3 regions of the Shewanella sp. cp20 genome follow, and region 1 is predicted to be linked to each of the others. Evidence: predicted binding sites of a transcription regulator. Region 1 holds the regulator's gene; each other region holds the start of a gene.
What was found. Region 1 encodes LexA, which represses DNA repair genes until DNA is damaged. Its sites were predicted from a motif close to TACTGTATNNNNATACAGTA; they were not measured.

Region 2: a site for LexA is predicted at 2,094-2,113, ahead of DB48_RS17160 (YebG family protein). Genes of this name have one in related genera too.
Region 3: a site for LexA is predicted at 8,628-8,647, ahead of imuA (translesion DNA synthesis-associated protein ImuA). Genes of this name have one in related genera too.

Annotation. Positions count from the first base shown of each region.
Region 1 is NZ_JPII01000019.1:171,831-181,915, forward strand. It holds gene DB48_RS07695 (COX15/CtaA family protein) at 1-499, opposite strand, end outside; gene DB48_RS07700 (hypothetical protein) at 499-1,050, opposite strand; gene DB48_RS07705 (SURF1 family protein) at 1,223-1,966, opposite strand; gene DB48_RS07710 (DUF2909 family protein) at 1,965-2,183, shown strand; gene DB48_RS07715 (cytochrome c oxidase subunit 3) at 2,203-3,078, opposite strand; gene DB48_RS07720 (cytochrome c oxidase assembly protein) at 3,075-3,644, opposite strand; gene ctaD (cytochrome c oxidase subunit I) at 3,646-5,256, opposite strand; gene coxB (cytochrome c oxidase subunit II) at 5,266-6,831, opposite strand; gene DB48_RS07735 (cell division inhibitor SulA) at 7,230-7,739, opposite strand; gene lexA (transcriptional repressor LexA) at 7,736-8,353, opposite strand; gene yrfG (GMP/IMP nucleotidase) at 8,472-9,146, opposite strand; gene nudE (ADP compounds hydrolase NudE) at 9,242-9,787, shown strand; gene cysQ (3'(2'),5'-bisphosphate nucleotidase CysQ) at 9,841-10,085, shown strand, end outside.
Region 2 is NZ_JPII01000048.1:278,166-288,250, reverse strand. It holds gene DB48_RS17175 (MlaD family protein) at 1-642, opposite strand, end outside; gene DB48_RS17170 (paraquat-inducible protein A) at 629-1,261, opposite strand; gene DB48_RS17165 (paraquat-inducible protein A) at 1,254-1,880, opposite strand; gene DB48_RS17160 (YebG family protein) at 2,125-2,409, shown strand; gene DB48_RS17155 (GAF domain-containing protein) at 2,427-2,885, shown strand; gene proQ (RNA chaperone ProQ) at 3,158-3,802, shown strand; gene prc (carboxy terminal-processing peptidase) at 3,834-5,879, shown strand; gene pepN (aminopeptidase N) at 5,952-8,513, shown strand; gene DB48_RS17135 (DUF2835 domain-containing protein) at 8,640-8,858, shown strand; gene DB48_RS17130 (DUF1302 domain-containing protein) at 9,184-10,085, shown strand, end outside.
Region 3 is NZ_JPII01000047.1:21,642-31,726, reverse strand. It holds gene DB48_RS15570 (hypothetical protein) at 1-408, opposite strand, end outside; gene DB48_RS20245 (hypothetical protein) at 466-603, shown strand; gene trhA (PAQR family membrane homeostasis protein TrhA) at 949-1,629, shown strand; gene DB48_RS15560 (DTW domain-containing protein) at 1,716-2,270, opposite strand; gene DB48_RS15555 (error-prone DNA polymerase) at 2,657-5,788, opposite strand; gene DB48_RS15550 (Y-family DNA polymerase) at 5,788-7,596, opposite strand; gene imuA (translesion DNA synthesis-associated protein ImuA) at 7,597-8,397, opposite strand; gene def (peptide deformylase) at 8,923-9,414, opposite strand; gene DB48_RS15535 (MFS transporter) at 9,593-10,085, shown strand, end outside.

The DNA.
Region 1 (10,085 bases):
GTTTTCTCAGTCTGGGCTCGCCGCCGGGTAGTCGCAGTGGCTTGGTTCTAAGGTAGAGCAGCCATAGCAGGGAGATCAGGGTGAAACCGCCGATCAGGTGCGACATCACCACCACGGGCATGAGTTTCATTGTGACCGTCCACATCCCCAGCGCCGCCTGGAACAGGATTAATAGGGCGATAAAGCTGGGGAGCTTCTTAGGGGCGTCGGGCTGCCTGAAACTGATGAAGAGGATGAAGGCGACCAGTAGGCCTAAGGTGCCGGCAATATACCTGTGGATCATCTCCAGCCAGGCTTTCTCTGGTTCTACCGTATGTTCGGGAAAGCTGTCCTGGGCCTTGGCCAGTTCGTGGCTCTGGGTGGGCACCTTGATCATGCCGTAGCAGCCTGGCCAGTCGGGACAGCCTAGGCCGGCGTCCGAGAGTCGGGTGTAGGCCCCCATCAAGATCACGCACAGGGTAAAGACTAAGGTGAGTTTCAGTACGGATGTCATCTGCATTAGCCGACCCTCGACAGTTTAAGCATCTTTCTTAAGTCGGCGATCAACGCCTTGCCGAGCATCAGCTGGGCCTGTTCATCTTCAACCTGGGGGTAGCGCATCACCAGCGAACCCAGCGGATCCACTATGATGATCTCCTCCTGGGTCAGCATCTGGCTGACCGCCTCGGTGGCCTGGGCCGTGGTGAAGTCGAACTCACTCTCCTGCAGCGCCATGAGATCGCTGTCAGCTTGCAATAATATAATGGGATTGACCCTGTGCTGGTCTCGCCCCAGGGCGATCTGGCTCTGATGCAGTATGTAGAGTCGGTTCATACAGGCCTGATCGCATTGTGCCGGAAGTAGGTAGATCATCTGCCAGTGTTTGGGCATGGGATTGGTCATGGCTAGGCGGGCATAGTTGGTGTCGGACGGCAGAAGCTCCCCCTTGTTGGTGGCGCCGCCATGATAGAGGTTCAGACTCAGCACCAGTTTTGCTACCGCCACGGGCAAGACAAAGACCAGCAGTAAGATAATTAGGGGTTTTGCGCCTCGGCTCTTTGGGGATCTCATCTTAATCCTCTGGTTGATTATTTTATGGGTTAGCGCGCGCCAGACACCGAAAAATATCAACTCCCCGAGACGGCTAGGAAGTGACCATTTACCTGGGTAGGCACCCTATTTATCAAGGTGCCTATTGATTAACCTACAGGGTCAGATGTCTTTACGCAACAAGTTACGACACTCATTTTTTTTCACTGGGTTCCTTGTTTTTCCTCTTAAATATCAGCAGGTAAGTCATGAGTATAAGAAAGACGGTCGCCATGGAGAACCACTGCAGGGCATAGCCCTGGTGTTTCTGTGCACTCATGGGGATCGGCTGCCAGGGATGTGGCAGTGCGCCGCCCGGTATCGCCTCGGGTTGCAGTATGGCGGGGGCCAACGGCATGCCTAGCTGCTGAGATAGCTCGGTCAGGTTAAGGTTTTGAATTCGCATGGGATCGCCTACTTCGGGCAGTAGGTGTTGGCTCAAGGGGTTGCTGGCCCTCTGATAGACACGCCCGCTTAATGTCACCGTCTGAGTCATTCGTGTTATTTGGGGTAACTTTTGTCTGTCTAGGCCACTGTCGATGAAGCCGAGTTCGACCATTAGTAAAGGCGCATCGGCTTCGACACGCATCACCTGATAGGCCAGATAGCCGACGCGACCCTCGTAGACCTGGTTATCCAGCAGTATGGCGGGGGCGTCTATAGGCGTCGCGGTGACCTCCAATCGGTATCCGGTGAGGGATTCGTGCTCGGCTAGGCTAAGTAGTTGCCGATAATCCAGCGGCGCGGCGGCCTGCTTGAGTTCGAGCGCCTGTTGCAGTGCCTGCTTCTCGGCGGCTCTGCCTTGCTGCCACAGCCCCAGCTTGACCAAGACGGTGAATACCAGCAAAGTAACTAAAACGAGAAAAATCGTGCCGCCGCGAATTGTGGGAGCCTTCATGAGCGAAATATTGCTGTTTAAAGTCGTTTTAGTACTGCTGTTGGTCTTCATTATCTTTAATCTTGGCCGGGCCCTATTTGTCTTGGTGAAGGGAGAGAGCAAGGCGCCCATGAGTCAGTATCTGGGGCGGCGCGTGCTTTTCTCTGTGCTGGTGGTGCTCTTGCTGTTGATAGCCCTGGGACTTGGGGTGATCACCCCAAATCCCAGACCCTATTAATAGGCGATCACTAGCCTCCTTAGAGGACATAGACGAATACGAACAGGCATAGCCAGACCACGTCCACAAAGTGCCAATACCAGCTACCCGCCTGGAAGGCGAAATGCTTATCAGGCGTGAAATGCCCCTTTAATACCCGCAAGAAGAGCACAAATAGGAAGATGGTTCCCAGGGTCACGTGCATGCCGTGAAATCCAGTGAGCAGGAAGAAGGTATTGCCATAGACGCCGGAGGAGAGGGTCAGCCCCATCTCCTGATAGGCGTGGGCATACTCTTTCGCCTGGAGGAAGAGGAAGGCGAGACCTAAGAGTATGGTGATCCCCAGCCAGAGGGTGAGCGCGGTGCGTTTACTCTTCTCCAGGCTCACGTGGGCGAAGTGCAGGGTGACCGACGAGGTCAGCAGTATGATGGTGTTGTAGAGGGGTAGGCCCGTCCATCCCATGGCTTCCGTCTTGGTGCCGTCCGGTGTGGCCACCAGGGGCCAGACCGCCTGGAAATTGGGCCAGAGCACCTCGTGAGTCATGGCATTGTTTGAGGCGCCGCCGAGCCAAGGCACGGCAATGGTGCGGGCATAGAGCAGGGCGCCGAAGAAGGCGGCGAAGAACATCACCTCGGAGAAGATAAACCAGCTCATGCCCTGCCTGAAGGAGCGGTCCATCTGTTTGGAATAGAGGCCAGACATGGACTCGCCGATCACTGTTCTAAACCAGCCGAAGACCATGTAGAGGATAACGGCGATCCCCGCGGTGAGGATATAACCCCCACTGGTTTGTTCCGTCTGTAACTGCTGTACATAACTGCCTGCGCCATAGGCGATCAGGAAGAGGCCGACGGCACCTATGATGGGCCAGGCGCTCTGGGCGGGGACATAGTAGTGTTCATGTTTGCTTGTCATTTCGCAGCTCCTTGCTCAACATCACCTACGTACCCCTTGTCGGTGATGTTGTATAGCGTATAAGAGAGGGTCAGTGTCGAGATCTGCTCGGGCAGCTCGGTATCGACGTAGAAGATCAAGGGTAATTGCGCATCGGCATTGGCTTCGAGTCTTTGCTGGTTAAAGCAGAAGCACTCCGTCTTGTGGAAGTAGGCCGCGCCCTGTCCCGGTGAGACAGAGGGGATCGCCTGTCCGACAATCTGCTGTGCCGAGAGGTTCTTGGCGTGAAACTGAGTACGGACCACCTCACCCGGATGCACCTGAATACGTTTCATCTCGGGGGCGAAGACCCAGGGCATATCTTTCTGAGTCTGAGCCATAAATTCGACCGTTACCGTACGACTGGTGTCTATGGTCACCGCCTTATATTCGGCGGCGGTCGATTGCGTCTTACCATTGATGCCTAATTTTTCACATAGCACATCGTATAGGGGCACCAAGGCGAATCCGAAGCCAAACATGCCCACGCAACCTAATAGTAATAGGCCGATCAGCTTACGGTTGGAGTACGCCTTAGTGTCCGTCATGCTATTTCACCTCGGGTGGTGTCGAGAATGAATGGTAGGGGGCCGGGCTCGGCAGGGTCCACTCCAGGCCCTCGGCGCCATCCCACGGCTTGCTGGGAGCCGCCTCGCCGCCGCGAATGCACTTGATCACCACCACCAGGAAGATCAGTTGCGACAGGCCGAAGGCGAAGCCGCCGATAGAGACAATTTGGTTCACATCGGCAAACTGAATCGAGTAGTCCGGAATACGTCTCGGCATGCCCGCCAGCCCCAGGAAGTGCATGGGGAAGAAGAGCACATTCACCGAGATGACGGAGCACCAGAAATGCAGCTTGCCGAGCTTCTCGCTATACATGTGTCCCGTCCACTTAGGCAGCCAGTAATAAGCCGCCGCCATGATGGAGAAGATGGCGCCCGACACCAGCACATAGTGGAAGTGAGCCACGACGAAGTAGGTATCGTGGTACTGGAAATCCACCGGCGTGATGGCCAGCATCAGCCCGGAGAAGCCGCCTATGGTGAAGAGGATGATGAAGGCCAGCGAGAACAGCATGGGGGTCTCGAAGGTAAGCGAGCCGCGCCAGATGGTGGCTACCCAGTTGAATACCTTCACCCCGGTCGGTACGGCGATAAGCATGGTGCAGTACATGAAGAAGAGCTCGGCGAACACAGGCATCCCTGTGGTAAACATGTGGTGCGCCCAGACCAGGAACGAGAGGATCGCGATGCTGGCGGTGGCGTATACCATGGAGGAGTAGCCAAACAGCTTCTTGCGGCTGAAGGCGGGTACTATGGCCGAGATGATGCCGAAGGATGGCAAGATCATGATGTAGACCTCGGGGTGGCCGAAGAACCAGAAGATATGCTGGAACATCACAGGATCACCACCGCCGGCGGCATCGAAGAAGCTGGTGCCGAAGAACTTGTCAGTCAGTACCATGGTGACCACACCGGCGAGCACTGGCATCACGGCGATCAGCAGGAAGGCGGTGATCAGCCAGGTCCAGACAAACAGTGGCAGCTTCATCCAGGTCATGCCGGGGGCGCGCATGTTAACTATGGTGACGATCACATTGATGGCGCCCATGATGGAGCTGATCCCCATGATGTGTACCGAGAAGACAAACAAGGCCGTACTGTCCGGGCTATAGGCCGTCGACAGCGGGGCATAGAAGGTCCAGCCAAAATTAGGGCCACCGCCCTCCATAAACAGCGAGCTAATCAGGATCGCAAAGGCGAAGGGCAAGATCCAGAAGCTCCAGTTGTTCATGCGCGGCAGGGCCATGTCTGGCGCCCCTATCATCATAGGGATCAGCCAGTTAGCTAGGCCGGTAAAGGCTGGCATCACGGCGCCAAATACCATGATCAGACCATGTACCGTGGTCATCTGATTGAAGAAGTTAGGCTCCACCAGTTGTAGACCCGGTTGGAATAGCTCGGCACGGATCACCATGGCCATGGCGCCGCCGGTTAAGAACATGATGAAACTAAACCAGAGATAGAGGGTACCGATATCTTTATGGTTGGTGGTAAACAGCCAACGTTTTATTCCCGTGGGGTGCTCCTCATGGTGGGTTGAATGTTCGCCAATATGAGTGGCATCCATATCTGCTTCACGCGTTATTGCATTCATAATGCCTTCCTATTGACCTGCTTGATTGACGTCTGTTGCCTGAACCATATCGCCTGTGTTGTTACCCCAAGCGTTGCGCTCAAAGGTGATCACCGCAGCGAGTTCCTGAGGCGTTAACTGGCTGGCAAAGGCCTGCATGGCGGTACCCGGCTTGCCGTGAAGCACTATGTCGATGTGGTTATCAACCGGCCCTGTGGCGATGGCACTGCCCTTTAGTGCCGGGAAGGCGCCCGGCAGACCCATGCCTGTGGCCTGGTGGCAGGCGGCGCAGTGGCCGAGGTAAACCTGCTCGCCCTTAGCCATCAGCTCATCCATGCTGAGGTCGTCTAAAACCACTGCTTTAGCGTCATCATTAGAGGAGGCCGGCTCGGTTGACTCGGTCGTTGTGGCTGCTGGTGGAGGTGTCGGCTGGGCCGTCTCAGCATTTGTACCGGCATCTGTGCCGCTCTGTGCACCTGAGCTTGCCTGGTTAACGTCGGCTGCCTGAACCATATCGCCGCTGTCGTTGCCCCAGGCATTACGCTCGTAGGTCACCACGGCGGCAATTTCTGTGGCGGTCAACTGCTGCGCGAAGGCCTGCATCGCCGTGCCAGATCGACCGTGTAGCACCACAGAGAGGTGATCGGCGACAGGGCCTTTTATGATTGGGCTACCGATGAGCGAGGGGAATACACCCGGCAGGCCGGCGCCATTTGGTTGGTGGCAGGCGGCGCAGCGGGCCATATAGACCTGCTCACCCTGGGCCATAAGCTCGTCTTTCGATAGGGTCTTAGACAGGGCGGCCTGAGCCTCGGCGGCGGCCGCATTGGCCTGGGCCTCCTGTTCTACAATCCAGTTATCGAAATCGGCTTCCGAGAGTACCTGCACCACTATGGGCATGAAACCATGGTCTTTGCCACAGAGCTCGGCGCATTGCCCTCGATAGATGCCGGGCTTGTCGATACGGGTCCAGGCTTCATTGATAAAGCCTGGGTTTGCATCTTTCTTCACCGCGAAGGCGGGAACCCACCAGGAGTGGATCACATCTTCTGAGGTCATCAGGAAACGGATCTTACGATTGACCGGTAGCACCAGGGGTTTGTCGACTTCCAGCAGGTAGTGTTCGCCTTTGTCCTCCTTGCCCTCTATCTGTTCTCTGGGAGTGGCGAGTAGGCTGTAGTAGCTAATGTCTTGATCGAAGTAGCTGTAGTGCCATTTCCATTGGGAACCTGTGATCTTAATGGTGAGATCGGCATTGCTGGGATCTTCCATGGCGATCAGTGTCTTGGTGGCTGGGATGGCCATGAGGATCAAGATGACAAAAGGCACGATCGTCCAGGCGATCTCTACCTTAGTGCTCTCATGAAAGTTTGCCGCGACGGCACCCTTAGAACGCCTGTGGTTGATGATGGAGTAGATCATCACGCCAAAGACGACCAGGCCTATGGCACAACAGATATAGAGAATCGTCATATGCAGGCTAAACACCTTATTACTGATCTCTGTGACCCCTGATGTCATATTCAGGGGCATATCTGCTGCGAGTATGGTGGGCGTAAATAGCAACGCCAGCAAACAACACAACACTTGCTTCACTAGACTTCTCCTCTGTCAATTGCGAAGGCAACTACAAAGAAGAGCCACACAGTATGTCTCGGCTCTATGCAAACTCTTCAGTTCCCAAAAAAGCAACGATGACTTCAAAGTGCGTCGGTGGTGAAACTCTTGTTCTGTTGGTGGTGACCACGCTTGCACTTACGGCTGAATATATCAGACCAATTTCAGCTTCCGTGGGCGAGGTGTTACAGGATTATTTTCGCCGCTCAAGCCGACAACCAAATTGTGCGATATAACAAATAATCGTTGATATCTATTACTAACTTAATGGCTGTTTAAATATTGATCAAGATCACTTTTATTTTATTTTGCTAAACAAAACAGACACAAAAACGCCCCTTGCGGGGCGTCTGTATGGAAAGGTAGTGCGAGGATGATTAGTGTAGCGAGCTAAACAGATTCGAGGGCTGACCGCTGCGATCCTCTTGGGAAAACGGGCTGGCAGGTAAGTGACCGTTCGCATCTTCGATCACTACCCCTAATGCGCGGGTATTCTTGGCGACGATCTGCAGGCGACGACTATCACGGGCATCCAAGGTTTGCGCCCAGCAGATCACCGCACTGGATGTACCACTTGTGAGGGCTTTTTCCATCGCCCACAGAGTTTCGACCTCATCCTTGGTGTGCACAAGTAATATACGATCCATGCGAACACCTCCGTCGGCCAGCATCTGTTTGTAGCCTATGTTTGGCGGGCTGATCAGCACCACCCATTGCCCCTGCTGACTGAGTCTGGCCAGTTCCGGAGTGAGGGCCTGGAGCTCCTGTTTGCCCTGAGTCGAACTTGCCGTCGTGGAGATAGTGTTTCTATCGCCGCGCTTAAGCGAGCTGTCGAGATCGACCCACAGCCCTGGATGGCGTGGCGCCATGCCCATGAGGTTGTTCATTGCCAGTCTCCATTTCGAATAACGCCAACGGCCAGGCCTTCGATACTCAGGCTCTGAGTGGTGAGATCGACGACGATAGGGGAATATTCTTCGTTTTCTGCATGAAGGAATACGGTGCTGCCGCGCTTCTCGAAGCGTTTAACTGTGACATCGTCTTCCACACGGGCAACAATGATCTGACCGTTTCTGGCCTGTTCGACCTTATGTACTGCCAGCAGATCGCCTTCGAGAATGCCGATATCTTTCATACTGTCACCCTTGACCCTCAGCAGGAAGTCGGCGCTGGGGCGGAACATGCTTGGATCAACCTGATAGTGTTGCTCCACATGCTCCTGAGCCAGGATTGGCTCACCGGCGGCGACCTGGCCAATGAGAGGCAGACCGAGATCTTCAGGCTCTTCCTCTTGGGTCAGCTTAATGCCGCGTGAGGTGCCGGGCATGATCTCGATGCAACCTTTCTTGGCCAGCGCCTTGAGGTGTTCCTCGGCGGCATTGGCACTCTTAAAGCCTAAGCGACGCGCAATTTCCGCACGGGTAGGCGGCATGCCGGTGTCGGCAATATTGCGTTTAATCAGATCTAAAATCTCGGCTTGTCTCGGGGTTAAGGGTCTCATGATTAATCCTGTCTTTCCATACAGTACCTGTCAGTATATACAGTATTTTATACAGTGCAAGTATTAACCAGATATTCTGTCAGTCTCATCAAGCGATTAGCGCGTAAAGCGCAGGCGGCTAGTCTCGTTGAGCCTGTTCTAGGGAGACGAGTAGATGATGGTAATCGTCGATGGCCGGGAAGTCGGCAAACTGCTTGTGCGGCTTCTGGCTGTCGGGGTTCTTGATCCCTAGCTGATAGCCGACGCCGGCTTTTTGGGCCGCCAGTAGAATGGGCTCACTGTCGTCGATAAACAGACAGCGGCTGGGATCCAGGGAATACTCATTAAACAGGTGACGCCAGAACTCGGGATGCTCCTTGGGATAGCCGGTCGTGTGGCTGGAGAGCATCTCGTCTAGCCCGCTAGCCAGCTCGGTATGTTTGAGCTTCAACGCCAGACTGTGGGGATGGGCGTTGGTGACTAAGATGCGTCGCTTGCCGTATTTGGCGAGCGCGCCGAGAAAGGGCATGCTGTCCTGACGCAGCTGGATCCTGTCGACCAGGGTGTGATGCAGCGCCAGAATGTCCAGACCCAACTCCTGTTGCCAATATTCGAGGCAATACCACTCCAGGGTGCCGAAGACCTTGGCATAGGCACTCTCTACCAGTTGCTGGGCCTCGGCCGGTGGGATCTGCCGCTGCTGACACAAGGCCTGAGGCACCAGGCTGAGCCAGAAGTGGTTGTCGAAATGCAGATCCAGCAGGGTACCGTCCATGTCTAACAATACGGTGTCTATCTTATTCCAGGGAAACATAAAGGTCGTAAAAAAATTCCTTGGTTTGAGTTGTGGATTAGGCCCATCATAGTAAGATTGAGTGGTTAAGCAAACGCCATTTTTCAGGAAGTTCAATGTCGGACAAAAAGCCGCAGATCCTACATGCCGAAGTTGTTGCCCAGAGCCGTCTGTTTCAGATAGAGCAGGTGCATTTAAAATTTTCGAATCAGGTTGAGCGTCAATATGAGCGCATGAAGGGTAATACCCGCGGCGCCGTGATGGTGGTGCCTGTGCATGGCGAGGAACTCCTGTTGGGACGCGAATATGCGGCAGGCACCCATAGTTACGAGTTGGGCTTCCCCAAAGGCTTAGTGGATCCTGGGGAGACCCATGCCCAGGCGGCCAACCGAGAGCTGCAGGAGGAGATCGGCTTTGGTGCTCGTAAGTTGACCCATCTGATGGAGCTGAGCCTGGCGCCGGGCTACTTTGCCAGCAAGATGCAGATCTTCGTTGCCGAGGATCTGTACGAGAGTCGATTGCAGGGTGACGAGCCCGAACCCATAGAGCTGGTGCGTTGGCCATTGAGCCAGTGGTCTGAGTTGTTATTAGAAGATGACTTTTCCGAATCTCGAAGCGTTAGCGCCTTGTTTTTGGCACAGAAACATCTAAAACTAAAGTAGTTAATCCGAATTATCATATTAGGCATTGCCAGATGTAGGCTGTTGGAGTTGTGATGAAGCCAGAAGAGTATGTTGAGCAGGCGATTTCGATTGCCATCGAGGCGGGAGAAGCCATTAAAGGGATCTACCTCGAGGGCAGTTTTGACAAAGAGGTGAAATCCGACAATACCCCGGTGACCTCTGCCGATATCGCGGCCCATAAGATCATCGCTTCCCAGCTTAACAGTCTCACCCCTGAGATCCCGGTTTTATCCGAAGAAGATGCCGATATCCCCTATGTCGAGCGCGCCGACTGGCA
Region 2 (10,085 bases), on a different contig from region 1:
GCGTGAGTCCTGTTTTACCAGGTGGGCATACTTCTTTTCTATGTATGCGTTAAAGAGGATGCTGTCGTCGTTCACCAGGCGATAGCTGACTATTTTGCCGACCGGGATCTGACGGTAAAACACCTGTGAGCCCACATCCAAAGAGCCGAGGGATGGGCTGGTGAGTTCGATCATCAAACCATCTGAGCCCGGCGCCACCGGCGGGGCCTGATCTTCGGCGGTAAACTCGTTCTTGTAATCGCCTTCGCCTGGCTGGATGGCGATATAGTTACCCGAGAAGAGGGCGTCTAGCCCCTCGACACCCGTGATCGATGCCTTAGGGGTCACCAGCCAGAACTTGGTCTCATCACGCAGGAAGGGGGTCGAGCGATAATCCATCAGCAGATCCACATAAACGCCCTGGAGTTGATCGTCGATACTGATATCAACCACCTTACCCACGGTTAAGCCCTGGTATCTGACCAGCGTCTTACCCACGTCTATCCCTGTGGCGCTGGGAAAATGGATGCGCACCTCGACGCCGGACTCGCGAATGCTCTTGATCCCGAGCCAAGCTCCCAGGGCCAGAGCGATCAGAGGAAGTAGCCAGATGGGAGAGAAGAGTTTTTTCTTAACGACTTTTGGTGTTTCAATTTGTGTCATCTTTCGATTCCAATCGGTCCCAGAGTAAACGCGTGTCTAATACTTTTGCGGCCAGCTGTGTTAGCAGAATCACCAAGGCGAAGGCGGTGGCCGCCGGCGCCGGCTTGGCATCCCAAATCTGTCCCATGTTAATGAGCGCCGCGGTAATGGAGATCACAAACAGATCCAGCATGGACCAGCGACCAATCCATTCGATGATATGAAAGCCTGCCATGAGTGTTTTTTTCGAGATCGGCAGGCGATAGCTGATCGCCGTCAGGTAAAGTGCCAGGCCAAAAATTTTCAACATGGGCACTAAGATACTGGCGGTAAACAGAATAATGGCAATAGGTAAAAGGTCTAGGTGCACCAGGTGGTTGATGCCGCTGAAGATGGTGTCCTGGCGTACCTGCCCCTGACTGGTCATGATGGTGATGGGGTAGAGGTTTGCCGGAAAAAGCAAGATGGCGGCGGTGATCAGCAGCGCCCAGCTCTTCTGCACACTGGTGCGATCGCGGCTCTGCACCGCCTGTCCGCAGCGTGGACAGCTGCCCTGATCGAGATGGCACAGAAACTTACAAGTAGGGCAGTTGGTCAGCCCCAATGATTCGCCCTGGGGAGGCCTGCTGAGCTTACTCATCCAGCACGCTCCACATATGCTCTATGTCATATTCCCTTTGCATGAAGATCACCATGATAAACAACATGGTGAAACAGAAGGTGCCGATTCCGAAATAGAGATCGGTGTAATCGGAGAGCTGAAATACCGAGACGAATATGCTGATCATGTAGATCTCAAGCATGGAGAGCTGCGCCAATAAACTGTGCTGCTTCAGCAGCTTCTTATAGATATTGCGAAAGAAAGGGGTCTTGAGTCGGTATTTGACGATCAGGACCTGGGTGAGTATCGATAGGATAAGCAGCCCAGGGGCGATCACCGCCGCCACCAATACGGCAATGCCCACCACCCAATAGCCCTGAGCGGCCACGGCCATAGCGCCTCCGGCTATGGTGGTGGTGCGAATGCTGCCTAGAAAATGCATCTCAAGCACAGGAAAAAAGTTGGCGGGGAAATAGAGCACCAGCGCAGTGATACACAGGGCTAACATGCCGTTGACGGAGCAGTAGGGGGTATCATAGAGATTGGTATGGCAGCGTGGGCACAGGGCCCGCACCCCAGTTGGCAAGGCGCGTTTTCTCACGACCAGATCGCAAGCACGGCAAAGAACGATACTCTTATCTAACACCTCTGTTTTCATATCTGTTCTGGGGCGCTTCCTGTCATCTAAGGCTATATCAATAGTGTGAATTTCTTGATATAGACCAGTAATCTATTGCCTATAAGATATTACTATAGTCAATCTATTGAAATACCTAATAAGGTGGCGCCTAAATCCGGCGCCAATAGTTGCGCAGATTCTAACAGATAAAGTTTGAGACTTGCATAAGAAGTTGTATTTATGAGATTCTACAACTGTATATAAAAACAGTGTGAGGGCGAATATGGCAGTTATAACGAAATTTGTCGTAGTCAGAGAAGGGGTGGAGAAGATGACATTCACATCTAAGAAGGAGGCGGATGCCTACGATAAGATGCTCGATATCGCGGATAATCTTCTTCCTTTTATTGAGCAAGTTGATTTAGGCTTAGATGAAAATGCATTAGAACAACTTTGTTTCTACATGGCAGAACATAAAGATCAGCTCATGGGACTCTTGAAAGGCGGCGCCGCAACCAAGGCTGCACCGGCAAAGAAACCCGCCAAGAAAGCTGAAACGAAAACATAAATTGTTAGGAAATTTGTATGAGTACACCTTGTTACACGACGCTTACCCGTCAAGTTGAAGCCCTGTTTAGCGGCGAAGATAACCTCGTCGCGGCGATGGCAAACTTCTCGGCGCTGCTCAACGAGCATCTGGATGATATTAACTGGGTCGGCTTCTATCTGCTGCAAGGTGATCAGCTGGTGCTGGGCCCCTTCCAAGGCAAAGTGGCTTGTACCCGTATTCCAATGGGGAAGGGGGTATGTGGCACGGCGGCCCAGAGTGATACCACTCAGCGTATCGAAGATGTCCATGCTTTCGACGGCCACATCGCCTGTGATGCCGCCAGTAACTCGGAAATTGTGATCCCACTGCGCCGTGACGGTCAGGTGATCGGCGTACTCGATATCGATAGCCCCTCCTTCTCTCGTTTCGACGAGGCGGATCAATTGGGGCTAGAGTCCTGCGTAAAAAGTCTGGAAAAGGCTTTATTTGCTTAAACTACAACCAATTTTGCACAATTGATGGTCGCTTTCGTCTGGCGCGCCCTTATAATAGGCCGCTTGATGAATTCAAAAACACGCCGTGAGATTTTTCATTAGTTGAAATGAATACATGGCGTTTATTGACTGTAATTGATAAGGTATGTTGGATTGTGTGGTCGCCGCCTAGCGGCATGTAAGCGACCCGATGTCTAACCAATATGAACGACACGCCAGTGCCGACGTTAACCCGGCGAGGTGATAGTCCCTTTTAAACTGTGGAAGTAATGATGGAATCAACAGAAAAGTTGACCGACACCAACGCAATTCTTGCGTATTTATATGAAACATTTCCTTTATGCTTTATCGCTGAAGGTGAAACTAAGCCTCTAAAAATAGGATTGTTTCAAGACTTGGCTGAAAGGTTAGCTGATGATTCTAAAGTCAGTAAAACGCAATTAAGAATCGCCTTACGCCGTTACACCAGTAGCTGGCGTTACCTGAAAGGGGTTAAGGCTGGGGCACAGCGTGTCGATCTTGACGGCAACGAGTGTGGCGAGCTTGAGCAAGAGCATATTGACCATGCACAGGCTACACTGAAGGAGAGTCAAGAGAAGGCTAAGGCAAAGCGTGCTGCGAAAGCGGCGGCAGAAAAGGCCGAGAAGCCTGGTCCTAAGTCTGAGAAGAAAGCCTTCAAGAAGCCACAGCCTAAGCGCAGCAGCAAACCAGCGCCTAAAGCGGCTAAGCCACAGGTTGAAGCCAAGGATTTAACCCCGGCAACACTGACCGAGTTGAAACCAAATCAACGCGTGAGTGTCAAACTAGGTAAATCACCTGTTGCAGGTGTTGTCCTGGACATCAAGAAAGAAGATGTTCAAGTACAGTTAGATTCAGGATTGACGGTAAAAGTCCCGGTAGAGCATATCCTGTTATAACTGTTCATCGTTTAAAAGGAGTAACTTGTTGATGCGAAAACTCACTCTGGCAGCATCCATTGCCAGCATCTTTGTAGGATTCTCGGCATGGGCACTGACGCCCAGTATTCCATCTAGCGAGTTGCCCTCTCTAACGCAAGAGCCGCAACATAAAGTAGCGAGCAAGCGAGTGACGGGTCTGTTCACTCGCGCCCATTATCATAGATTCGATCTGGACGATGCCTTCTCCGAGCAGGTGTTCGAGCGTTACCTTAAGCAGCTCGATTATCGCCGCAATGTCTTGCTTCAGAGTGATGTCGACAGTTTCAAGCCTTATGCGACCCAATTTGACGACATGCTGAAAAGCGGCGATCTCACTGCCGCCTACAAGATCTTCGATCTGGTGCAGCAGCGTCGTTATGACCGCTTTGCCTACGCCTTATCTCTGCTCGACAAAGAGATGGACTTCAACGCCCCCGGCGACAGCTATCAGTACGACAGAGACGAAGCCGCTTGGCCAAAAGATGAGGCCGAGCTCAATGAGCTGTGGCGTCAACGCGTCAAGTACGATGCTTTAAACCTTAAGCTGACCGGTAAAAACTGGGATGAGATCGTTAAGGTGCTCGAGAAGCGTTATAACAATGCTATCAAGCGTCTTAGCCAGACCAAGAGTGAAGATGTCTTCCAAGGTGTGATGAACGCCTTCTCTCGCAGCGTCGAGCCGCACACCAGTTACCTGTCGCCACGCAACGCCGAACGTTTCCAGATGGAGATGAACCTGAGCCTCGAAGGCATAGGCGCCGTGCTGCAGATGGATGACGACTACACAGTGATCAAGAGCCTGGTGGCTGGCGGTCCCGCGGCTAACAGCGAAAAGCTGGCGCCTGAAGATCGTATCGTGGGTGTCGGCCAGGAAGGTAAAGAGATAGTCGATGTGATTGGCTGGCGACTGGATGACGTGGTCGAGCTGATCAAAGGGCCTAAGGGCAGTAAGGTCATTCTGCAGATCCTACCTAAGAAGGGCGGCTCATCTGCCAAGCCAATCGACGTGACCATAGTACGTGACAAGATCCGTTTAGAAGATCGCGCCGCGACCTCAGAGGTGATCGAGCCTGAAACCGGTAATTATGCCGGCCGCAAGGTCGGGGTGATTAAGATCCCAGGTTTCTACATGAACCTGTCTCAAGATGTCACCAAAGAGTTAGTCAAGCTCAAAGAGGCTAAGGTTGAAGGTGTTGTCATCGACCTGCGCGGCAATGGCGGCGGTGCATTAACCGAAGCGACGCTGTTAACAGGCCTGTTTATCGAGCAAGGCCCGGTAGTGCAGATCCGTGATGCTAACGGTAAGGTGTCGCAAAATCGCGACAACGACGGCCGTGTGACCTATTCTGGTCCGTTGACCGTGATGGTAGACCGTTACAGCGCCTCGGCGTCAGAGATCTTCGCCGCCGCATTGCAAGACTATGATCGCGCGCTTATCGTGGGTGAGTCGACCTTTGGTAAGGGCACAGTGCAGCAGCATAAGAGCCTGGGCCGTATCTATGATATGTATGACAAGCCTATCGGCCATGTGCAGTACACCATCGCCAAGTTTTACCGTATCAACGGCGGTAGCACTCAGCTCAAAGGTGTGACACCGGATATTCCGTTCCCGAGTGCTCTCGAGCCGGGCGAATACGGTGAAGCCGAGGAAGCCAACGCCTTGCCTTGGGATAAGGTGCCTGTGGCCCAATACGGTACGCTTGGGGATATCACCCCCGAGCTAGTGACCAACCTTGATTCGCGTCACCAGCAACGTATCAAGAAAGATGTTGAATTTGGCTATATCGATCAAGATATTGCCGAGTTTAAGAAGAGCCACAAAGAAACCAGCGTCTCTCTGGTAGAGAAAGAGCGTGTGGCCGAGCGCGAAGCGAACGATGAGAAGCAACTTGTTCGCCTCAACGAGCGCCGTGCGGTGGCAGGGCTAGAGGCACTTAAGTCTCTGGATGACGCCGAAGAAGATGTGAAGGCGCCGGACGCATTTCTCGACGAGACAGTCTATATCACTCTGGATTTAGTGGATATGGAAAGAGTGGCTAAAAACCAGGCGAAATAATATTGAGCCAAATTTTTTAAAAACGCGCTATTGGCGCGTTTTTTTATAATCTTTTCAGATGAGGGAATCTAAATGGCACAGGTTAAGGCCAAATATTTAAAAGACTATCGCGCACCAGATTTCACAATTTCTCATGTGGATCTCTCTTTCGTGCTCGATGGTGCCAATACTCAGGTCACCGCGGTGAGTCAGGTGAAGCGTTTAAACGACGCCGGCCAGACGTTAGAGCTTGATGGTGAAGGGCTGAGCGTGAGCCAGCTACTGCTTAATGGTAAGACTCATGATTATCGCGTCACCGATGGCCAGTTAAGCATAGAAACCGACTTAGCTGACTTCGAGTTGACTATAGTGACTAAGCTGGATCCCCAGGCTAACCTGGCCTTAGAAGGTTTATACATGTCTGATGGCGCCTATTGTACTCAGTGTGAGGCAGAGGGTTTCAGACGCATCACCTATTTCCTGGATCGCCCCGATGTACTGGCGGTCTACAAGGTGCGTATCGAAGCCGACAAGGCGGCGTTTCCTTACCTCTTGAGTAACGGTAACCGAGTTGATAGTGGCGATCTTGAAGGCGATCGCCACTTTGTTTGCTGGGAAGATCCTTTCCCGAAACCGGCATACCTGTTTGCCTTGGTAGCTGGGGACTTCGATCTGCTCGACGATAGCTTTACCACCAAGAGTGGCCGCGAGGTGGCCCTGCAGGTCTTTGTCGACAAAGGCAACCTGCACAAGGCACACCATGCCATGGCTTCGCTGAAGAAGTCGATGGCCTGGGACGAGAGCCGCTTCGATCTCGAATACGATCTGGATATCTACATGATAGTCGCGGTGGACTTCTTCAACATGGGCGCCATGGAGAATAAGGGCCTCAACGTGTTCAACACTAAATATGTGTTGGCGGACAAAGACTCGGCGACGGACGAGGATTACCACGGCATCGAGTCGGTGGTGGGGCACGAGTATTTCCATAATTGGACGGGTAACCGTGTCACCTGCCGTGACTGGTTCCAGTTGAGCCTGAAAGAGGGCCTGACGGTATTTCGCGATCAGGAGTTTAGCTCAGACGTGGGCTCAAGGGCGGTCAACCGTATCCATGCCATTAAGGTCATAAAGAACCAGCAGTTTGCCGAAGATAGCGGCCCTATGGCCCATGCGATTCGTCCCGAATCTGTGATTGAGATGAATAACTTCTATACCGTTACTGTGTATAACAAGGGCGCAGAAGTGATCCGCATGATGCATACCCTCTTGGGTGAGCAGGGCTTCCAGGCCGGAATGAAGTGTTACTTTGAGCGCCACGATGGTCAGGCGGTCACCTGTGATGATTTCGTGGCGGCGATGGAAGATGCCAGCGGCGTGGATCTGACTCAGTTCAGACGCTGGTATAGTCAGTCTGGTATTCCAGAACTCACGGTTGAGGAGCGCTATGATGCCGAAAAACAGGAATATCGCCTGAGTCTGCGTCAACACACGCCACCGACGCCGGAGCAGAGTGAGAAGTTGCCGCTGCATATTCCGCTCGATCTCGAGCTTATCGGCAGCGATGGCCGCTCGCTCCTTAGCCAGGTCTTTAGTATCACAGAGGCAGAGCAAGAGTTGGTGTTTAGTGACATGAGCGAGCAACCTGTGCCTTCGCTGCTGCAAAACTTCTCTGCGCCGGTGAGGCTCAACTTCGACTATAGCGTGGATCAACTTATCCACTTGATGCGTTACGCCAGCAGCGAGGTGGCTAAGTGGGAGGCCTCGGCGGCACTCTTTAGTCAGGCGGTTTGGCAGAATGTGGCGCACCTTAAGGCGCAAAAGGCGATGTACGTCGACCCTCGTTTGGTCGATGGCGTCAAAGGTTTGCTGCTAGACGAGCAACTGGATCAGGCGCTGCTCGCCGAGGTGCTTAAGTTCCCAAGCCTGAATACCCTGGTAGAGCAGGTGAGCCGAGTGGATCTCGATGCCCTGGCATCGGCCCGCGAATTTATGCTGGAGGAGATCGCCTCAGGTTGTGAAGATGAGTTGCTGGCACGTTATCGTGAGCTCTTATCTTTTAACAGCGCCGGAGCAAGGGCCCTTAAGAATGCTTGTCTGGGATTATTGCTACAGACCTCGGATGCGCATCAGAGCCTGGCTCAGCATCAATATGAGCAGGCAGCTAACATGACAGATAGCTTGGGCGCGCTGGCTGCGCTTAATCTCGAACAGTCTGAGTTGCGTACCAGCCTGCTGCAAGATTTTCAGCAAAAATGGGCCGACACCCCCTTGGTAATGGATAAATGGCTGACTCTGGAGGCGTGCTGTCCGGGTGAAGATCGCTGCGATGCGCTGCGAGAGCTTACTCAACACAGTGCCTTTAGCTTTGCCAATCCAAACCGGGTGCGCTCCTTGATAGGCGCCTTTGCGGCGGCCAATCCTGAGGTGTTCCATCGTATCGACGGCAGCGGCTATCGATTCCTGACCGAGGCAATCATCAAGCTCAATACCCTGAACCCTCAGGTGGCGGCGCGCATCATCACACCGCTTATTCAGTTTAAGAAGTTTGATGAGCAGCGCCAGAAGCTTATGCGAGCTGCCCTGGAAGAGATTTTGGCCTTGCCGGATCTGTCGAAAGACCTCTATGAGAAGGTGTCTAAGGCGCTAGCATAGCGCCCTAGCTTAAGGCCCTAGATTTAAGTTCTAGATAAGCGCCTAGCCTATGCGCTAGCGATTGGCCTAAGATAGAGAGGGCGGGGTGCTTGGCATCTCGCCCCTTTTACTGTTAGATGATAGATTATGATGATATTTACCTTTCCCATGCAGGTGAGTTACCAGGAGTTTCTCAATTATTATCAAGGCAGTATTGATAAGATTGAGGTGAAAGACAGTTCTGGTAAGACACTGTGGATCCACGCCCGTCACTTCAGACCCTTTCTGACTACTTCCGGTATCAGGGGCTACTTTCGTCTACAACTCGATGATGAGGGTAAACTGGTTTCCCTCACCCAGCTTTAACTTTTTTAGAGTATATACTTCAAACGAGTGATTTCGTTTTATCTCTGCCTCAGTTCACTAGGATACAAGTTTAATTACCTGTTTATGCTTGCTTTTTCAACGGACGTTTTTCATCTGGTACGACTTGTTATAAAGGATTTAAATCGTGTGTTTGAATTTACGTAAGCCCTTTAGCTTAAGTGTACAAATATCAAGGTAATTTTCTGTTTTTTCGCCTTGCTCATCACCCCTAAATGCTGTAACAATGGTGTTACCTGTACGCTAACAAGATGTTGGCCACCATTCCTATAACAAAGAATCCAGCAGGTTACGGAGAAGAGCTAAAATGAAAAACGTTAAAAATGGCTTTAACAAGTCAGCGCTAGCTTTGGGGATCGTCGCAGCGTTGAGTATTGGAGCGACATCAGGCGTGCAAGCCGTGTCGTTCGATTGGGGAGAAGTGCAAGGCTCGTTCGATTCAACATTCAGTGCCGGTGCAAGCTGGCGTGTTGAGGAGCGAGACTGGGATAATCAGATTGGTAAGGTGAATCACCCGCGCTTCGACTGGTCAAATTATTCTGCATTCGGTAACACTAAATATACCTCGGCCGAGATTTGGGCTCAGCCGGGTTCTTACTCGAGCAACGGTGACTTGAGTAACATGCTCTATTCTCAGGGTGACGTAACCTCAATGGTGTTCAAGGGATTGCATGAATTGTCGCTTAAGTATGAAAATTTCGGTCTGTTTGCCCGTGGCATGTACTTCTACGATCAGAAGGCCAACAACGGCAGCTATGGCTACAGCGACCCGATAACCGGCAAGGAGTATGATCCTTGTGCCGATTCGGAAGCCTCTAAGGTGCAGTGTAAAGACGTGCGCCTGTTAGATGCCTTTATCTATGGTGACTTCGATTTCAACGACGGTGCTAACCCTCTGAGCGTTCGTATCGGTAACCAGGTGGTGTCATGGGGCGAAAGCACACTAATTCCGCACGGTATCGGGGTGATCAACCCAGTCGATCTTAACATCCTCAATGCGCCGGGCGCCGAGCTTAAAGAAGCCTTTAGACCACAAGGCATGATTTGGGCGTCACTGGGTGTAACAGAGTCTCTTTCTGTCGAAGCCTTCTATCAATATGATTGGGAGCCTGTTTGGGTACCCACCCCAGGCTCATACTTCTCGACCAACGATTTTGCCGGTTACGGCGGCTACTCGCAAAATGCCCAGCTCGGCTTTAATGCCAACCC
Region 3 (10,085 bases), on a different contig from region 1:
ATGATCATCATCAGAAGTCTCGGCTTTAGGCACAGCCTGAGATGCCGTTTTATCTGTGGTGTTGGGATTCGTGGATTGAGTAGTAATTGGCTCAATATCGGTTGCTCGACTAGCAGCAACCTCCTCTGCAGATAACGGCTTAATCAGCGCGGCATTGGCCTTAACGGCACCCTGCGGCGCCGGTTTCTCCTCAGTCGATAGGGCCTGGCTATTTGCACTGTCATCTAATTCGCTTTGTGTTGGGCTAGGAGGCGTTTGTGTAGAAGCATTGGCAGGCAGAGAACGAGGCTTAGACTTAGGTTGAGATTGAGCATGAGACTGAGGTTGAGCATGAGACCTAGCCCTCATGGCATCCAATTCTGCCTGAGTCAGCATATAGGCGCTTATGGCTTTCTTGTCCTTCGGCATACTGCGGTGCAAATATGGCCCTTCGAACTGCCAACTCAACAAGGTTAGCAGTGCAAGATGCGTGATAAGGACAGCCAAGAAGATAGCCAGATCCATCCGGCCGATTCTCGCAAGCAGGCCTTTAGCAAGGGGAGCTTCTGTCAGCTTAGCTTGCTGACTGTCGGCAGGCTCATTGACGAAATGACTGAAGGCTGACGGCGCAACATCGATATCAAGATCAACATCAAGATTAAAATTGAGGCACGGCCAGGGAGGCTGACTATCCTTAGGGAGCACTCGCAATACCAACTTATCCTTTCCTTAGGTCACTTAGCGCTTTAGAGGTGATGAGATGCGATAAGTTCCTCCAAGGATACATGGTGGACAGAGTGAGATTTAAAAGCCAATATATTCAAACACTAAAACATAGCTACACAATTTAAGCGTACATATGTACGCTAAACCATTTATTTTGTGAAAGCTTGCTGTTAGACTCGCACTAATGAGGTCTAACCAGTTTTAGAGAGTGTAATGCCACCACAAACCATGCGGACACAAACAATGCCCCCCCAAGAGATCACCTTGGATACCCATCCCAGCTTAAGGACAAACGTCGCCCCCTATAGTCGGGCCGAAGAGCTAGCCAATGCCCTCAGTCATGGCCTGGGGGTTATTGCAGGGATCCTGGCATTGGTGTTTTCGCTACTCAAGGGATGGGACAGGCTAACCGATTTACAGCTTGGTGGATTGGCGCTCTACTGTTGGAGCATCATACTCCTGTTTCTCTGCTCTACCCTCTATCACAGCGTCTCCGCGCCCAAATTAAAACATCGACTCAAGATAGCCGATCACTGCGCCATCTATCTGCTGATCGCTGGCACCTACACTCCCCTGATGCAGATCCTGCTCGATAGTATCGAAGCCGATGCCATTCTAGTCGCCATCTGGGCGCTGGCTCTTGGTGGTATCCTGTTCAAGACGCTGTTTATTCATCGCTTCAAGGCCTTTAGCCTGGTGCTCTATCTGGTGATGGGCTGGTTGTGTGTCATAGTGATGAAACAACTGCTGGCGGCCATGAGCCCACTGGGTTTTCAGCTACTCTTGGCGGGCGGGATCTTCTACAGTGTCGGGGTGATCTTCTACGTGGGTAAACGCATCCCTTATAATCACGCCATCTGGCATCTGTTTGTCCTAGCCGGCGCCCTCAGTCACTTTTTATGCGTCTATCTAACGGTGATTTAATTCAGATAAGCTAACTCAAATAATCTAACTCAGCTGCGCTAACTCAGGTGCGTTAACCTAGGCGCTCTAATCCTAGTGCTCCAACCCTAGTGCTCCGACATAAAGGCGTCAAAGGCCTCATCGAGCTGCTGCGCCGCTTGGCTCATTCCAAAGCGATTCATCAGGCTAATGATGCACTCTATGGTGCACAGCCCCTCGGACAACTGATTACGCCTCAGACGATAACGGGAGGGCTTGCACTCTGCTAGGGTCAACCGTCTTGCCGCTTGCAGATAGGGCGTTTGGCGCACCATCTTTCTCGCTTCCTGCCAGGTGGCATCGAGAATGATCACCTGTCCTACGCCCTGCATCCCACACTGGTTAGCCTGGTTCTGCTCATTCAGAAATGACTCTGCCAGAAGTTGCACGGACGAGTCAGCCTCATCCACACTCTCCCCATTATCTGCCTGATCAAGGTTAGGTTCCTTGGGAAACAGCAACAGGGCATCACCCGACTCGCAGGCTTGTTTCAGCGCCTCATCGGGCGCAATCCGAGACCAGCGCACGCGGCGACAAAGTTCGGGAAAAGCGGCTAACGCCAGCTGGCCAGTGTTACTGGGGCGATCGTATTCCCGCTCGTGTGTTAGTAAGACAAACTTCACCCTTTCTCCTTCACTCTGTTACTTTTCACCCAGTTTTCCCTTCACTCTGTTTCTCTTTTCCCGTCTTCCTTTCACCCAAGCTCTTCCCTGGCGTTTTTATCCATGGAGCATTCTCAGCTATCATTCGGTGAAAAGCCTTGATGAAAGACGCTCTACCCTTAGGTGAAAGCCCCCTACCTAAAAAATAAGATGACAGAATAATGAAAGTAAAATGCAAGCGGTGAGTATACCTCAAAGTACTATGACAAATGCCATAACAAGAACCATAACAAGTACCATGACAAGCACCATAACTGAGTAACGCCAAGGCGCTCGGTGGAAAGGCACTCAGTAGAGAGGAAAACAGTGGAGAGGCAAACTGAGCACAGCTCCAAAGGCACTCGGCACTAACGAAAATCTCGCGAGCTTGACTCAAAATCATTCACCATGCCAGATAGGTCATCCAGTCTACCGGCAATAACATGTGATACACCAGATTGCGTCTCAAGTACGCCGGTTACCTTTAAAATTTTTGATGTTAGAAATGGCTGACGCTGCGCCCTGGCCGTGGCGCTCCAGACGATCACATTGATGTTGCCCGTCTCATCTTCCAGCGTCACGAAGGTGACGCCCGAGGCGGTTCCCGGACGCTGACGTCCCACTACCACTCCGGCCACGCGAACCAGCTGCCCGTGACGACAACCTGATAGCTCCGCGGCGCGCAGACAGCCTTTAAATGGCATCTGCTTCCTGAGCTGTGCCATCACATGGCGCCCCAGGCTGAGTCCCAGGTGGCGATAATCACTCTGCATGGCCGCCATCTCGCTGGGAGGCGCCAACACCACCTGGCTAGAAGCTGGCGGCAGTTCATCAAACAGCGGCAGGCTCGGCTGATAGGCACTGAGTTGCCAGCGTGCCTGATACCTGTGTCCAGCCAGGCTCAACAGGGCATCGGCGCTGGCCAGTAGGGTCAGACAGCCCTGAGACAGACCTATCTCATAGAGCTGCTCGACTCGCTTAAAGCCCCCCTCTGGGCGCGCCTGGATAAGCACCTTGATATCCTCATGCCTCAGGCCTTTGACCTGACGAAATCCTAGGCGGATCGCCGGTTCCTCGCCTTCTTGCAGGCTCACCAGACTATTCTCCCAGTCGCTGTGATTGACGCATACCGGCAACACCATGACATGGTGACGTAACACATCCTGGATCAGCTGTGACGGGCTGTAAAACCCCATGGGTTGACTGTTGAGTAAGGCGCAGCAGAAGGCCGCCGGATAATGATGCTTAAGATAGGCCGACACATAGGCCAGCAGGGCGAAGCTGGCCGAATGGGACTCGGGAAAACCGTACTCGCCGAAGCCCTTGATCTGCCGGTAAATCTGCTCGGCAAATGTTTGGCTGTAGCCGCGCGCCGCCATCCCCTTGAGTAACTTAGCCTCAAACTTATCCAGCTCACCGGTGCGTTTCCAGCTTGCCATCGCTCGGCGCAGCTGATCCGCCTCACCGCCGCTAAAACCGGCAGCCACCATGGCCAGCTGGATCACCTGCTCCTGAAAGATAGGCACGCCCATGGTGCGAGATAACACGGACTCGACCGCCGGGCTAGGATACTCCACCGCTTCCAGGCCGTCCCTTCGTCTCAGGTAGGGATGCACCATATCCCCCTGGATTGGTCCTGGCCTGACGATGGCGATCTGCACCACGAGGTCGTAATAGCAGGCAGGCTTAAGCCTTGGCAGCATGGCACTCTGGGCCCGGGACTCGACCTGAAACACGCCTATGCTGTCGCCCTTCTGCAGCATACGATAGACCTCGGCCTCCTCCCAGACCACATCGGCCATGGAAAAGCCTTTCCCGGGCCGGCTCAGCAAGGCAAAGGTCTTGCGAATCGCCGTCAACATACCCAGCGCCAGGATATCCACCTTGAGCAGCCCCAGGGTCTCTAGATCATCTTTATCCCACTGGATCACGGTGCGCTCCGCCATGGCCGCATTTTCAATGGGCACCAGCTCAGACAAGGGGCCCGCCGAGATGATAAAACCGCCTACGTGCTGTGACAGGTGACGGGGAAAACCGATCAGCGTCTGCACCAGGGGCAGCAACATGCGTCCGCGCCCCGAGTCTGGCAGCATGGCGGCCAGCTGAGTCGTCCAGTGATGCTTGGGATCCCGGCGATCTATACGCTTAATCATCAGGGCGATCTGCTCGGCATCTATCCCCAACGCCTTGCCCACATCGCCCATGGCACTCTTGAAACGGTAGCAGATCACCGCCGCGGCAAGCGCGGTACGCTCACGGCCATATTTGCGGTAGATATACTGGATCACCTCCTCGCGCCGCTCATGCTCGAAGTCCACGTCGATATCCGGCGGCTCGTTACGCTCCTTAGAGATAAAGCGTTCGAACAACATGTTGATCTTAGTGGGATCCACCTCGGTGATCCCCAGGCAGTAACAGACCACAGAGTTCGCCGCCGAGCCTCGCCCCTGATAGAGGATCTGCTGGGATTTGGCGAAACAGACGATGTCATAGATGGTGAGAAAGAAATACTCATAGGCCATCGCCGCAATCAATTGCAGCTCCTTCTCATATTGCATCTTCACCTTAGCGGGCACCCCGGCCGGAAAACGCCGTTTGGCCCCTTCCCGCACCGCCTGCGCCAGATACTCACTGGCCTGCATGCCCGCTGGTACCACCTCCACCGGGTACTCATATTTGAGTTCATCCAGGGAAAAATGACAGCGACGGGCCAGCGCCAGGGCGTTATCGATCCACGCCTGAGGGTAGCGTTTACGCTGCGCCGCTATTGGCTTGAGGCTGGCTTCGGCGTTGATGGAGCATAGGGCCGCACCGCTGTCGAGATCCCGCCCATGGGCGATACAGGTCAAGATATCGAGCAGCGGCTGACGCTCCGCCTCATGCATGCGCACGCCTCCGGCCGCCACACAGGGGATCGCCTGGGCCTGACTCAGCCATTGCCATTGCTGTAGGTTAAGTGCCTCTCCCGGCAGCAAGAGTCGCTCCATCAAGAGATGCAGGCGTCCCGAAAAGGCCGAAACCAGCCGTGAGGCTATGCCTCCTATGTGCTCACGATAGCGAGATAACATATCGGGCTCTGCGCTCGCCCCCCCACTGCCTTGCCTAAACTGCGCCAGTGTCGGTGGCCGCCACAGCAGTAGGCTCTGTTGCTGTGCTAGGATAGCCTCTAGGCTCACCCTATACTCGCCCTTACCCTGACTCCGTCTGGCCTGGGTGATCAGGGCGCTGATCTCGCCATAGGCCAGACGACTGGGCGCCAGCAGCACAAACAGCCCCTCATCGAGATGAAACTCGGCGCCCAAGATCAACTTTAGATCGCAGCGCTTAGCCGCCTCATGGGCCTTGACCACTCCGGCGAAAGAACATTCGTCGGTCAACGCCAGCGCCTGATAGCCCAGGCGCTTGGCCTGCTCCACCAGCTCATGGGGGTGAGAGGCCCCCCGCAAAAAGCTGTAGTTGGAGAGAGCGTGTAATTCGGCGTACTGTGATTGGGTGCGCATTAACCAAACCATCCCTGCAGGAATAAGCCCTCAGGCGTGCGAAACACCCAGCAGAGTCCGCCATGATGTCGACGGGCAAGATAATAATCCCGCGGCGGACTCGCCGACCAGGGGCTATGCAGCCGCTCCGGCCCCTTGAGCAGGCTCACCGACTCCTGCGCAATTGGCTCAGGCTGACGCAGTAACCAATTGGGCCGAATGCGGCCGTCACACAGGCCATGAAACAGATCCGTAAACAAGGTCGCCTCCTCGCTCAGCGCACGGGTCTTCCCCTGATAGCTGGCCCTTGGCTCGGCGCACAGGTTGCTCCCTGAGACCATAGCATCCTGACTCGCCCCCTTGCGCCCTTGGGCATCCAGACGGTTTTGAGAAAGGCTGCGGCTCTGCCAGCTCTGCTCCGGCAGGTGATGACTGTGATTCTCAAGTCCCTTAACCTTGTCTGCCCCTAAACGCGCCTCAAGCAGGGATAACAGACGCATACTGGCATCGCTCTTCCCCTCACCCTGCCACCAATGGGGTGTCTGCACCGACAGTGCCACCAGCGTATCGGCCTGAATCGCCAGGCTAGTCACCGGCGACTCCAGGGTAAGACGCTCCAGTTGCACGCGGCAAAGCTTCAGCAGGGCGTCGGCCCTATGTTCGGCGAAGGGGTAACGGATCTCACAGCGCAGCGGGGCTAGATTCAGATCGCGAAACACTAAGGTTAATGACAGCGCCAGCACCGCCTGTTGACGCTGTACAAGATAGGCCGATAGCGTCCCTAGCATACGCCCAAGGGGAAAGGCCAAGCCTTCGAGGTGACTCACCTCATAGAGCAAGGCCAGCTTGTGGCGATAAGACTCAGGCACCTGATAAAACTCATGCACCTGGGGTAGCTGACCTTTGAGGCAAGCCAGTAGGGTCAGCACGGTCTCGCCAAAACGCTCACCAAGCTCCTTGAGCGGCAAGGTAAGCAGCGCCTTAACCTGGGTCAGCCCCATATTCTCAAGGGCCTGCAACACATGTTGCGGCAATGGCAAGACTGAAACCGGCAATGACGCGATTTGGGCGAGAGTGATCTGAACAAGCTCCTCTTGTGATAGCTCCTCCTGTGATAGCCCCTCCTGACCATAGGCCTGGTGTGCTAACACCTCGGGGGCTACTTCTTCAATCTCTGCGCCTTGGGGATAGGCAGACGCGACTGACATGCCCTGCGGCTCATTGTCTTGCAGTAATCGCGTATTCTCTTGTGACAACGGCTCATTCTCTTGTGACAGCGGCTTATAGTCATCTGATGGCTCACCGGCCTGCCAGAACATAGGCCGGTATCTGGCCCCCAGCTGAGCCAGCAGTGCATTCTCCCCCAGAGCAAACTGGCACTCGAGCCCATAACCCTGGGCTGTCTTATGATACTGGCTGATGAGTCTCTCCAGGCCGCCGAAAACCTTCGCCATCGAGCCGACCTCCAGCAGCAAGATGTCTGTCAGGCCCGGCGACTCATTCGGTTTCTTCTGCCTGACCTGCTGGAACGGGCAGACGGGCGGCACGACCCTGGCGCTGTAACCATAGCTCCACTGGCACAGCCAATGGCTGGCCTCCTGACTCAAAGAGGGCTCATAGGCTAATAACTGCAGCGATGGACTCAGCGCCTGGGCGGTCGCCAGACTCTGACCCGTTTCAACCCCCAGCTTAGCCGCGACGCTTGAGGCGATAAGGATCTGACTGGACTGACGCTCGAAGAGGGCCAGCTCGCTGTCGCGTGGCAAACCTTGATGGTAGCCTTGATACTGAAGTAACCAGTGAGGGAAATAGACCGCAAGCCACAGCATCTAAGCACTCCAGGGACCTTGCAAGACTTGGGCGCTCTCCTGAGGCTTATCCAGCTTCCTATCCAGCTCATCCTCCCATTTCTTCTGTCCCCTCTCTGTAGCCACATCGAGCATCAGGCTCTGAGCCAATAGCTCGGGCAGAAGCGATAAGGAAAAACGCGGCGCCGGCCAACCACCACGGCGCTTTAAAATATCTACCTGGGTCTCGAGCGGCCTATCTGTTCCTGCCTCGGTGTTAGCCTGCAAGGCGATACGCAGCGGCACGGGATGGGCCTGCTCCTTCATCTTATCTGGCAGATAACAGAGACACAGACTCTCGCCCTTCTCGCAGGCAAGCTGCAAGCGCCTGGCCTGACTGACACTGAGCTCCTTAAGCCAACATAAGACCAGAGGCGAGACGCCGCTAGTTAAGATCTGCTCGAGCGCCCATAGCTGCTCCTTCACCGTCTGGGTGTCGATCCACAAGAGGCGGCTGATATCTATCCCCTGCATCGCTAACGCTTGGGGATAAGGCACGTGAGGCGGCGCCACCAGGCTCACCAGCCCGGCAGCACTGCCTTCGGGCGATATGTTAGGGATCAGGCGGCGCATCAGCGGCAGTACAAGGCTCAGCTCGCCAATCCCCTCGCTGGCAGAGAAGATCTCGCATAGCCCCTGATTAGGCCAGCCTCCCTGCCCTAGATGGCGATTAAGCTCGGGATAACCGCTATCCTGCCCCTCTTGCTGGGGATGATAGGCGTCGCCACGCCAAAGATCGGCGCGTTGGAGTAAACGTTCAAGTTGAAGATCTGCCAAGGCCATGATGCACCCGCTCTCATTCGATTCGCTTAAGGGATGGCTGAGTTGTGAGCCCTGAGTTGTTAACACTAAGATGCCAAGAGCTAATCGTGACTCAATCATGATCTAGTCACGACTGAACCGCGACTTAAGCGCAACTTTACCGCGTCTGAGTGACAGAGCCACGACATAAATCTGGCATCTTTCCCAGGCAGCCCTAACCCTGCTTACCTTAAACATGGAAATCGAAATAATACTGTATATAAATACAGTATATTTATAAATGGGCAGATCGCAAGCCCGAAAACGGGTGCTCGTTCGAGATCCTTCCACTGCTTGACGGCGCCAGCCGCACTCTCTGCCCTAGCCTCTGTCTCTTCCTCAACCTTAAGCAAGAGGGTAAGCTAGGCACTGATTTTTATCGGTGGATAAAGATAGCTGTTTAACGACAATCCGTTGCAGTAGCTCATTGAAGCCAAGGAGCGGGACTCACACCGTGCAGGCACAAAAAAACCACCCTAAGGTGGCTTTATCGGTTATCGGCGTCGATCAACGGTATTTCTTGACCTTCTTGAGCGCGATCTGCTGCTTCAGCGGCGACAGATGCTCGATAAAGACCTTACCGTCGAGATGATCCATCTCGTGTTGCAGCACGATGGCCAGGAAATCATCGCTCTCTATTTCAAAGGCCTCACCCTGACGGTTGAGCGCCTTGACCTTTACCTTCTCGAAACGGGTCACCTTGGCACGGTAACCTGGAATAGAGAGACAGCCCTCTTCGCCGACAATCTCACCCGAACGCTCGACGAACTCTGGATTGATCACCACCATGGGCTGATCGCGATCCTCAGACAGATCGATCACTAAGATAGCGTGTTCACTGCCCACCTGGGTGGCGGCTAGCCCTATGCCGTCGTCTGTGTGGTACATGGTTTCGATCAGATCATCGATAAAACCTTGCACGGCGGCAATGTCTTCTACGGGCTTGGCCTTACGTTTCAGGCGCTCATCAGGAATGGTCAATATATCGAGTACAGGCATAGTCTCAGGTTCTGGTTAATCAAATTTGGCATATAAAGTGGCGCCATTATGACCTAAATCACATTAAAGGCAACCGCAATCGATGCTTCCTCGCCACCTCAACAACCCGCCGACTTGTATTTCATTACCCAAGCCGATAGCATGAAAAGACAAATGTATACAATATACGAGAATAATAATGTCGAACCCTACACGTACCCCCTTGCCCAGCACCTTCTATGTGGCCAATACCATGGAGATCTTCGAGCGACTCGCCTGGTATGGCTTCTTTACCCTCTCCTCCCTCTACATGACCTCTCCCGCCCACCAAGGCGGACTGGGCTTTAGCGAGCAGGAGCGTGGCCTGTTGCAGGGAATGATCCCCTTCTTTCTCTATCTGTTTCCTGTGCTGACCGGCGCTCTCGCCGACCGTTACGGTTACCGCAAGATGTTTCTCATCGCCTACGCCATCATGTGCCCCAGTTATTTTCTGCTGGGTCAGGTAAGTAGCTTTAGCGGCTTCTTCATTGCCTTCATGGGGGTCGCCATCGGCGCAGCCTGCTTTAAACCTGTGGTGACAGGCACTGTGGCGCGTACCACAGATCATACCAACCGCGGCCTGGGTTTTGGCATCTTCTATATGATGGTGAACGTGGGTGGTTTCCTCGGCCCTTTCATCGCCGGCTATGTAC